2 regions of the Blastococcus sp. SYSU D00695 genome follow, and region 1 is predicted to be linked to the other one. Evidence: predicted binding sites of a transcription regulator. Region 1 holds the regulator's gene; the other holds the start of a gene.
What was found. Region 1 encodes LexA, which represses DNA repair genes until DNA is damaged. Its sites were predicted from a motif close to TCGAACANNTGTTCGA; they were not measured.
Positions count from the first base shown of each region.

Region 2: a site for LexA is predicted at 2,889-2,904, ahead of ACI781_RS11970 (DUF6504 family protein). Genes of this name have one in related genera too.

Region 1 is NZ_JBJGZP010000010.1:73,476-78,306, forward strand. It holds gene nrdR (transcriptional regulator NrdR) at 1-307, opposite strand, end outside; gene ACI781_RS08980 (hypothetical protein) at 783-1,367, opposite strand; gene ACI781_RS08985 (LysM peptidoglycan-binding domain-containing protein) at 1,505-1,801, opposite strand; gene lexA (transcriptional repressor LexA) at 2,304-3,077, shown strand; gene ACI781_RS08995 (hypothetical protein) at 3,204-4,283, opposite strand; gene ACI781_RS09000 (phosphatase PAP2 family protein) at 4,255-4,831, opposite strand, start outside.
Region 2 is NZ_JBJGZP010000015.1:85,685-90,515, forward strand. It holds gene ACI781_RS11960 (DNA polymerase III subunit alpha) at 1-1,954, opposite strand, end outside; gene ACI781_RS11965 (SAV_6107 family HEPN domain-containing protein) at 1,951-2,478, opposite strand; gene ACI781_RS11970 (DUF6504 family protein) at 2,478-2,798, opposite strand; gene ACI781_RS11975 (YbaK/EbsC family protein) at 3,074-3,592, shown strand; gene ACI781_RS11980 (GNAT family N-acetyltransferase) at 3,589-4,206, shown strand; gene ACI781_RS11985 (phytoene desaturase family protein) at 4,203-4,831, shown strand, end outside.

The sequences.
Region 1 (4,831 bases):
GGCTGGGCACCTCGGCGGCGCCGGTCGCCCGGATCGCGTCCTCGACCTGCTGGGCCAGCTTCTGCAGCTGGTCCTCGTCGACCGGCCGCCCCTGGCAGGCGCGCCGCACGCCGGCGACGACCTTGCTGCGGTTGAACGGCTCGCTCACGCCGCTGCGCTTGACGACGGCGAGGACCGCCTCCTCCACCGTCGTGAACCGGCGCCCGCAGGCGGGGCAGGAACGACGCCGGCGGGTGGTGGCACCCTCCTCGGCCTCCCGGGTCTCGATCACCCGGCTGTCCGCGTTGTGGCAGAAGGGACACCGCACGGCGACTCCTCCTCCCTCGCCTCGTGCACCGCCGCCCCTCCCGGGGTGGACCGGCCGCCCGCGGGGTCCGCTGTGGACCCTCCTGGGGACAACCGGTGCACATCCCGGGGAGGAGCTGAGGACGCCCTGTGGACGGACTTACATCGGTGCAACTACTAGATGTAGGGGAACCCTAGGCGGGCCTCCACTAGATGTGCAAGAGCGGCACGGTGTGGCGTGTTCCCGCGCAACACGGTCGTGACCAGCGGTCGACCGACACACCAGCAGTCACACGGACACGCCGACGAGCGCGTCGAGAGGGGTGCGGGACCACCCGTGCGCGGTGTGGTGGCGTGTCGCCGAGGCGTCGTACCGGCCGCCGGGCCCGGAGGCGGCGACCCCGGGACACGCCGCACACCACGGGCCCAGGGCCCAGGAGGCGCGAGACCTCGGAGGAGCGGGGGCCCCGCACGGGTGCGACCGCCCCGCCGCGCGCTCAGCCGAGGGGTGAGGTGGCGCTCCACGGCCGGCCGGCGACATCGCCGAGGCGGATGGGCCGGGTGAGCGGCTCCCCCGCGCCGGCGAGGGGCACGGAGCCGGCCAGGGCGCCGACGCCGGGGCGGGCGGCAGTGGCGGGGACTTCGTCGCCGGCCCGGTGACGACCGGCGGGCACCCCGGCCCGGTGGCGCCCCTCCGCCTCGGCGCAGCGCACCACGGGCAGCTCGGCGGTGAGGTCACTGGCGTGCCGGCGCCGTCGAGCGACACCCCGGGCGGGCAGCCCGTCCCCGAGCATCCGGCGCAGCTCGACCCGGCTCATCTGGACGGTCTCGACGCTCCCGGACAGCCGCGCGGCCGGGCCGACCTCGGCGACTCGGGCGACGATCGGCTCCGCGGCGGGCGCCGGGACCGGCTCGGGCAGCCGTACCGCGGCGAGCTCGACCCACATCTCGCGTGCCGCGGCACCGATCAGGGCGCGCACCGAGGCCTCGCAGGCCCCGGACCGGTCGTGGCGCCAGCCCAGGACCGCACCGGGCCACCACGTCCCGTCGACGTACACCTCGGCGTCGAGGGGCTGGGACATGGCGGCTGCTCGTCCGTGCTGGTCCAGTGGCACGCCGGGAACGGTAGGTCGGCACCCCCTGGCGAGCGGGGCAGGACGCCGCCCCGAGGGTTGACGAAGATGGGCCGCAGGATTGTGCACGTCGCCGCGCCGACCGCTCACGGGACGGCGAGGACCTGGCCGGGCACCACGACGGCTCCCTCCAGGTCGTTCAGCTCCTCGATGGCGTCCACCACCGCCCGCACGTCCTCCCCCGGGCCGGCGACCTCCGCGGCGATGGACCAGACCGTGTCCCCGGGCCGGACCACGACGTCGCTCTCCCCCGCGGGCCGCAAGCCCTCCGGCCCGGCCACGAGCGCCGACAGGACCAGCAGGCCCAGCGCGGCCACCGCGACGGTCAGCGCCGTCAGCGCGCACCACCCCCGGCGGGTCAGGCGCAGCGGGACCCGCGGCACGTCCGCACGGCCGCGCCCACCGGCCGGCCGGACCCGTCGCACGGGCGGCTCCCCCAAGCGCACCGGACGCGCGCCCGGGCGCACCGTGTCGCGACGGACCGGCGGCGCCCCGGCCACCGGTCCTCCGGCCCGCACCGCGGCCCGGGACACCGCCCGCCCGGGCACCGGGCGCACCGGCCCGGCGACCCGCAACCCCGTGCCGTTCCCCGAGCACCCCGCCACACCGCGCTCCGCGACCGCCACCCCAGCGCCTCCTCCACGACGGCCACCGGCAGCGCCGGCGACCGAACACGCGTTCGATTCGAACATCAGTGCGATGTCTACCGCACGGCGCCGACAGGATCGACCCGACACCCGAGGACTTCGAACATGTGTTTGAGGACGGGGCCCGGACACGCTACGGTCCGACTGACACCACCCCCGCGCCGGTCGCACCGCACGTGGCCGACGACGAGGAGGGCGGACGGACGAGTCGTGGGGACACGGCCGGCGAGGAGGAGACGTGGCGGGCACGAGCGGGACGTCGGGCGGGCGCGGCGGGTCGCGCCGGGCGGGCGGCACGGCCACCGGCGGCGCACCGGAGAGCACCGCGCAGGTGCGCACCTTCCCGGACCGCGGCGAGGCCGGTGACGGGTTGACCCAGCGGCAGCGCCGCGTCCTGGGGGTCATCCGCGACTCCATCGACCGCCGCGGCTACCCGCCCTCGGTGCGCGAGATCGGCGAGGCCGTCGGGCTGTCCTCGGCCTCCTCCGTCGCCCACCAGCTGTCGGTGCTGCAGAAGAAGGGGTGGCTGCGCCGGGACCCGAACCGGCCGCGCGCCCTCGACGTGCGTCTGCCGGGCGAGATCGCCGCGGCCGCGGCCGGCCCGCCGCCTCCGGTGGCCGAGGACTCGGCGAGCCCGGCGCCCACCTACGTGCCGCTCGTGGGCCGCATCGCCGCCGGCGGCCCGGTGCTCGCCGAGCAGGCAGTGGAGGACGTCTTCCCGCTCCCCCGCGAGCTCGTCGGCGAGGGCACGCTGTTCATGCTCAAGGTCACCGGTGACTCGATGGTCGAGGCAGCGATCTGCGACGGCGACTGGGTCGTGGTCCGCCAGCAGCCCACCGCCGAGAACGGCGAGATCGTCGCCGCGATGATCGACGGCGAGGCGACGGTGAAGACCTACAAGCGCAAGGACGGGCACGCGTGGCTGCTGCCGCACAACCCCGCCTACGAGCCCATCCCCGGCGACGACGCGACCGTCCTGGGGCGCGTCGTCACGGTGCTGCGCCGCGTCTGACCGGCGCCGCGCCGGGGAGCCGCCACGAGCGGCCGCCCCGGCGCGGGGCGGCCTCAGCGCAGGGCCGCGCCGGCGCGGGGCCGCACCGGCGCGGGGCGGCCGCAGCACGGAGCGCCGGCGACGGGCTCAGGCCCGGGAGGACCCGCCCGGCGGGGAGCCACCACGGCGCAGCCGGCCCACCAGCCAGAGCAGCACGCTGGCCACGGCGGCCGCGACCAGTGCGGCGGTGACCGGGCTGACCCCGTCCTCGGTCTCGGTGAGGACGTCGGGCAGGGAGCCGTCGGTCGCACCGGTGGCCCCCGCGGGCACGGTCGCGGCCGGCACCGGCACCACGGTGACGTCGCTGGGCAGGCCCTCGCTGGCCACGACCAGGGACGTGCCGTCGGCCGAGAAGCTGATGGCCTCGCCCTGCGGGGAGTCCGGCAGCGCCACCCGCACCGGCTCGGCCGCCAGGGCGGCGGGCACGTCCGACCCCGCCAGCGGCCAGACGTAGGCGTCGGTGTAGGTCCGCAGCGCGATCGCGTGCCCGTCGGACGCCACCGCGCCCCCCGTGACCAGCAGCTGGCCCGCCCGACCCACCGGGCCGCCTGGGGTGCCCGTCAGGGTCAGGTCCACCGAGGCCACCTCGACCAGACCGACGGTGCCGGCGGGCTCCAGCGCCGCAGCCGGGCGGAAGACGTCGCTGGCGCCCAGGACCTCCTTGGTCACGACGTAGGGCGTGCCGTCCGGAGCCAGCAGCAGCGCCTCGGCGTCGCGCGGGCCGTCGGGATAGGTGAGCCGGAAGACGTCCGTCGTCCCGTCGGGGTGCAGGGCGATGAGGGCCACCGTCTCCCGGGTGCCGTTGTTGTCGCCGGTGTCGCAGAGCCAGACGCTCCCGTCCGGCCCGACGGCCAGGTCCTCGGGGTCGTAGGGGTCCACGTCGGCGGTGTGCACGTCGGTCACGGCGCAGGCCGCGTCGAGGACGTACACCGTGACCTGGTCGCCGCCGTCGTTCATCGCGAGCATGTTCCCGTCGCCGCCCACGACCAGCCCGGACAGCTCGGGCAGCCGCGGGTCGGTGATCTGGCACTGCGGGACCGGCGCGGCCTCCTCGGCCGACGCCGCCGGGGCGGGGACGAGCGCGAGGGCCGGGGCGCACACCGCGAGCGCCGCGACGGTCAGCCCCGCGGGCAGCCCGTCACGACGTCGGGGGAACGGGCCGCGCACCCGACCAGCGTGACAGCACGCGCGCGTCGAGCGCGTGAACCACGCCCAACAGCAGCAGGCCGACCGCGGCGCCGACCACGGCGTCGCTGACCCAGTGGAAGTCGAGCGCGACCATCGACAGCGTCGTCAGCACGGGGCCCACCACGGCCAGCGCCCACAGCGCCCGCTGCACCCACGGGTGCATGCCGTACTCCACCGCCTGCCAGCGGACCACGCCCCACAGCAGCACGGCGTTGGCCACGTGCCCGGAGGGGAAGGACTGGCCGTCGGGGTCGTGCAGGAAGTGGCCCGGGTGCTGGGGCGCGGTCCGGCCGATGCCGTACTTGATGCTGTAGACGACGAGGCCGAGCAGCAGCATCGCCAGCAGCAGCCGCACCAGGGGCAGGAACGTGCGGTGGCGGCCGGCCAGAAACGCGACGACCGCGAACAGGTACAGCTGCATCGTGCCCTGGCCGCCGATGCGGGTGACCACGTACAGCGGGCCGTAGGCGTCGGAGTCCCGCAGCCCCCAGCCGCCGACGGTGTCGGAGACCCAGATGTCGATCTGC
Region 2 (4,831 bases), on a different contig from region 1:
GCGGGATCGCGTCGATGTCGACGGTCTCCCCGTCCACCCGGGCCACCTCGTCGAGGGCGTGCGCGATCGCCGACTGCATCCGGATGCCGAGCAGGTCCAGCTTGAGCAGCCCCAGCTCCTCGACGTCGTCCTTGTCGAACTGGCTCATCGGGTAGCCGAGGTAGCTGTTCTCCACGGGGGTGCGGTCGAGCAGGGTCGCGTCGGACAGCAGCACCCCGCACGGGTGCAGCGCGATGTGCCGGGGCAGCCCGTCGAGCCGGGCGACGAGGTCGAACAGCAGGTCGAGGTCGCCGCTGCCGCCGGACCGCCTGGACCCCAGCCGGCTGGCGCGCAGCTCCGGGAGGTCCTTGAGCGCGGCGTGCACCTGGTTGGCCCGGATGTGCGGGAAGGCCTTCGCGACGGCGTCCACCTCGGCCGGGGGCAGGCCCAGCGCCGCGCCGACGTCGCGGATGGCGTGGCGCACCCGGTAGGTGTCCATCATCGAGATGCAGCTGACCCGCTCGGCGCCGAACCGGTCGATCACCGCGTCGTACACCTCCATGCGCCGGGCGGACTCCACGTCGATGTCGATGTCGGGCAGCTGGTGGCGCAGCGGGGAGAGGAAGCGCTCCATCAGCAGCCCGTAGCGCAGCGGGTCGACGTCGGAGATGCCCAGCAGGTAGGTGACCAGGCTGCCCGCGCCCGACCCGCGGGCCGCGGCGCGGACCCTCAGGCTCTTGATGAGGTCGACCACGTCGGCGACGGTGAGGAAGTAGGACGGGTAGCCCAGCTGCCCGATGACCGCGAGCTCCTCGGCCAGCCGCCGCTCCACCTGCTGCGAGCGCGGCATGCCGCGCCGGCCCAGCCCCGCCTCGCAGCGGGCGCGCAGCACCTGCCCCGGGTCCAGGCCGGCCTCGGCGGGCGTGGTGACGACGTCGAGCTCCGGGTAGCGGACGGTGCCGACACCGAGGTCCTCCCGGACGTCGACGACGCACTGCTCGGCCAGCCGGGCGGTGCGCTCGAGCAGCCGGGCCGCCGCGTCGCGGTCGGGGCCGGCCAGGTCCTCGGCGACGTCGGCCATCTCCTTGCCCGACTTCAGGTAGCCCTCGGCGGTGCGCCGGTCGACGTGCCGCTGGTCGAGGGCGACGAGCCGGCGGGAGGCGTCGAGCACGTCGGCGGTGGGGGCGTCGAGGGCGTCGACGTAGCGGACGGCGTTGGTGAGCACCACCGGCATGCCGCTGTCGGCGGCGAACCGCAGCATCGCCTGCGCCCGCGACCGGTCCCCGCGGCCGCGGTGGTGCACCACCTCCAGGGCCAGCTGCCCCGGGCCGAACACCGCGCGCCAGGCGGCCAGCCGGGCGGCGGCGACGTCGGCCCGGCCGGCCGTCAGCGCCCGGCCGACCGGGGAGTCCGGGCCGAGCAACGCGACCAGCCCGAGCGGGTGCTCGGCGGCCAGGGCCAGCGAGGCGACCGGCTCGCCCCGGGTGCCGCGCAGGTGGGTGGCGCTGGTCAGCCGGCACAGCGACCGCCAGCCGGCACCGTTGCGGGCCAGGAAGGTGACGCGGGGCAGCCGGGGGTCGACGCTGGCCCCGCCGCGCGCCGGGGACCGGCGACCGCTGCGGCCACCCTCACCCTCGACCTCAGCGTGAGGCCCCGGCGGGAGCGGGCGGCGGGAACGGGCCCGCCCACCCGCGAGGCCGGACGGGCCGGACCCGAGGGCGTGGGCCAGCGGCGGCGGGACGGCACCGTCGACGGCCGGGGTGACCGCCAGGTCGACCCCGAAGATGGGCCGCACGTCGGCCGACCGGCACGCCAGGGCGAACTTGACCGCGCCGTACAGGCCGTCGCGGTCGGTCAGCGCCAGGGCCCGCATGCCGTGCTCGGCGGCGCGGGCGACCAGGTCGGCGGGGTGGTTGGCCCCGTGACGCATGGAGTACCCGGAGGCGACGTGCAGGTGGACGAAGGGGTCGCTCACCTCCGGCTGCGGGTGCCGCGGTGCGCGGTGCCGCCGACCACGCGTGGGCGGGGGGCCGGCTCGGGGAACTGCGCGAGGCAGGTCTCCAGCACGCCGAGGAAGGCCTCGACGTCGCGGACCAGGTCATCGGCCTCGCGTCCGGTGACCGCGTGGGAGAGGCCGGCCTCGGCCGCGGCCCGCTTGGCGGCGCCGGCGGCGAAGAAGGTGGCCCACTCCCCCAGCTCCGGGGCGACCTCGCCGAGCAGCACCCAGGCGCTGCGCGGGCGGCGGCGACTCCCCTCCGGACGGGTGCGGGCGGCCAGCACCGCCGCGGCCCCCCGCAGCGCCGCCAGGTGCGCGGTCGCGTAGCGCTCACGCGGGTCACCGGCGGTCGCGGCCTCGGCCAGCCCGCGCCGGGCCTGGTCGAGCAGCCCGGCCGCGGCGGCGGGCACCGCCGGGGGCAGGGGCAGCTGGTCGGCGAACCGGTCGGAGGACCCACCGCCATAGGACCCGCGCTCGTAGGACATGGCTCGCAGCGCACCCATCAGTCGTGCACCCGCACCAGCGACCAGCGGTTGTCCGCCGCGTCCCAGGACAGGTCGTAGACGCCGGCGAAGCTCATCCGCGACCGGCCGGCACGGACCGCCTCCAGCCGCCACACCTCCCGGGGGGCGACGAGGTCACCCGAGGCACCACCGGCGGCGGCGCGCTGCCACCAGGCCGGGGTCTCCACCCACGAGTCGAGCAGCTCCCCGACGACGTAGCGGGACCCACCGCGCCAGAACTGCACCGGACCGAGCGGGCCACGCTCGACCTGCACCTCCTCGCCGACCCGGTCGGCGACCCCGTTCAGCACGCGGCTCATGTCAGACTCCCCACCCCTGGCGACCCGTCGCGCCGGCCCGCACCGTGCCGCGGGTGGGGAAGACCCGGCCGACTCGGGGAGCGACGCCGTTCGAACGCGTGTTCGAACACGTCGAGTACACCCGACCCCCGGGCCGCCGTCAAGCCGGACCCGCATCGGCGTGGCGGCGCCGGTGCAGCGGCACCCCCGCGCCCGGCCGCGCGGCACCGGCCGGCTCCTCCCGGCCCACCCGCCCGACCGGACGCGGCACGCCGCCGGGTGGGAGGATCGCCGGCATGCCGCCCGCCGACTCCCCCCGGGTCGCCGAGGTCGTCCGCAGCCTCCGCGAGGCCGGGGCGACCGGCGAGGTGCGCGTGCTCGCCGACAGCGCCCGCACGGCGGCAGCGGCCGCCGCGCAGCTCGGCGTCCCGGTCGGCGCGATCGCCAACAGCCTCGTCCTCGACGCCGGCGGGAACCCGCTCCTGGTGCTCACCAGCGGCGCGCACCGGGTGGACACCCGGCTGGTCGCCGAGCTCCTCGGCGTCCCGGAGGTGCGGATCGCCCGGCCGGAGTTCGTCCGCGAGCACACCGGTCAGGCCATCGGTGGCGTCGCCCCGGTCGGCCACCCGGCCCCGATCGGCACGCTCGTCGACGTCGAGCTCGCCCGGTACGAGCAGGTGTGGGCGGCCGCGGGGCACCCGCACACCGTCTTCCCGACCACCTACGACGAGCTCCTCCGGATCACCGAGGGCACCCCCGCCGAGGTGGGCCCCGGACCGGCGGGCACGGCCCCCACCGAGGCGGTACGCGCATGACCGGCACGACCCCCGCGACGCGGGTGACCCAGCTGCCGGTGGAGTGGATCCGCGACCACATGCACGAGGCCCTGGCCATCTACGGCGCGGCGATGGGCTACTCCTCGTCCGTGGTCGCCGGCCGGTACGGCTACGCCATCCAGCACACCGAGCGGCCGGGCTTCCGCGCCGTCGGCGCGTTCACGGCCGCTCCCCACGGCGAGGCGGACGGCGACGGGGCCGCCGAGCGCCTGGTCGGCTTCGGCTACGGCTACGAGGTCGCGCCCGGGCAGTGGTGGCACGACCAGGTCCGCGCCGCGCTGGACCGGCGGACGGCGAAGCACTGGCTGCCGGGCGCCTTCGAGGTGTGCGAGCTGCACGTCCACCCCGACGCGCAGAGCCGCGGGCTGGGCCGCCAGCTGCTGCACGCGCTCGTCGAGGGACTGCCCAACCCCGTGGCCCTGCTGTCCACGCCCGACGCCGACACCAAGGCCTTCCGGCTGTACCACGCCGACGGCTTCGTCGACCTCGCCCGCGGCCACCACTTCCCGGGCGACGGGCGGCCCTTCGCGATCCTCGGCGCCCGGCTGCCGCTGCATCCGCGCACCCCCGCGCCGGCGAACGACCAGGCGTGACCGGAGCCGACGCCCCTGCCCCCGCCGGCCTGCCGGACCCTCCCCTCGACGCCGTCGTCGTCGGCTCGGGCCACAACGGCCTGGTCGCCGCCTGCTACCTGGCCCGCGCGGGCCTGTCGGTGGAGGTGGTCGAGCGCGACGAGGTCCTCGGCGGCGCCGTCTCCACGGTGGAGCGCTGGCCCGGGGTGCGGGTGGACCGGGGGTCCAGCGCGCACGTGATCATCCGGCACAGCGGCATCGTCGAGGAGCTGGAGCTGGCCGCGCACGGCCTGCGCTACGTCGACTGCGACCCGTGGGGCTTCGCCCCTGCTCCCGCGCCGGGCCGACCCGGGCCCGACGGGCGGCCGCTGGTGTTCTCCGTCGACCTCGACGCCACCTGTGCGTCCATCGCCGCCGCCTGCGGCCCGGCCGACGCCGACGCCTACCGCCGCTTCGTCGCCGAGTGGGGGCCGCGCAGCCGCGCCGTCGTCTCCTCCTTCGGCGGGCCGCCCACCCCCGGCCGGCTCGTCCGGGCCTTCTGGCCGCTGGGCGCGCCGCGCGACGGGCGCCCCCGCGCGGCCGGCGGTGACCTGGCCGCCGACTTCCTCGGGTCCGGGAACGCCCTGCTGGACCGCTGGTTCACCAG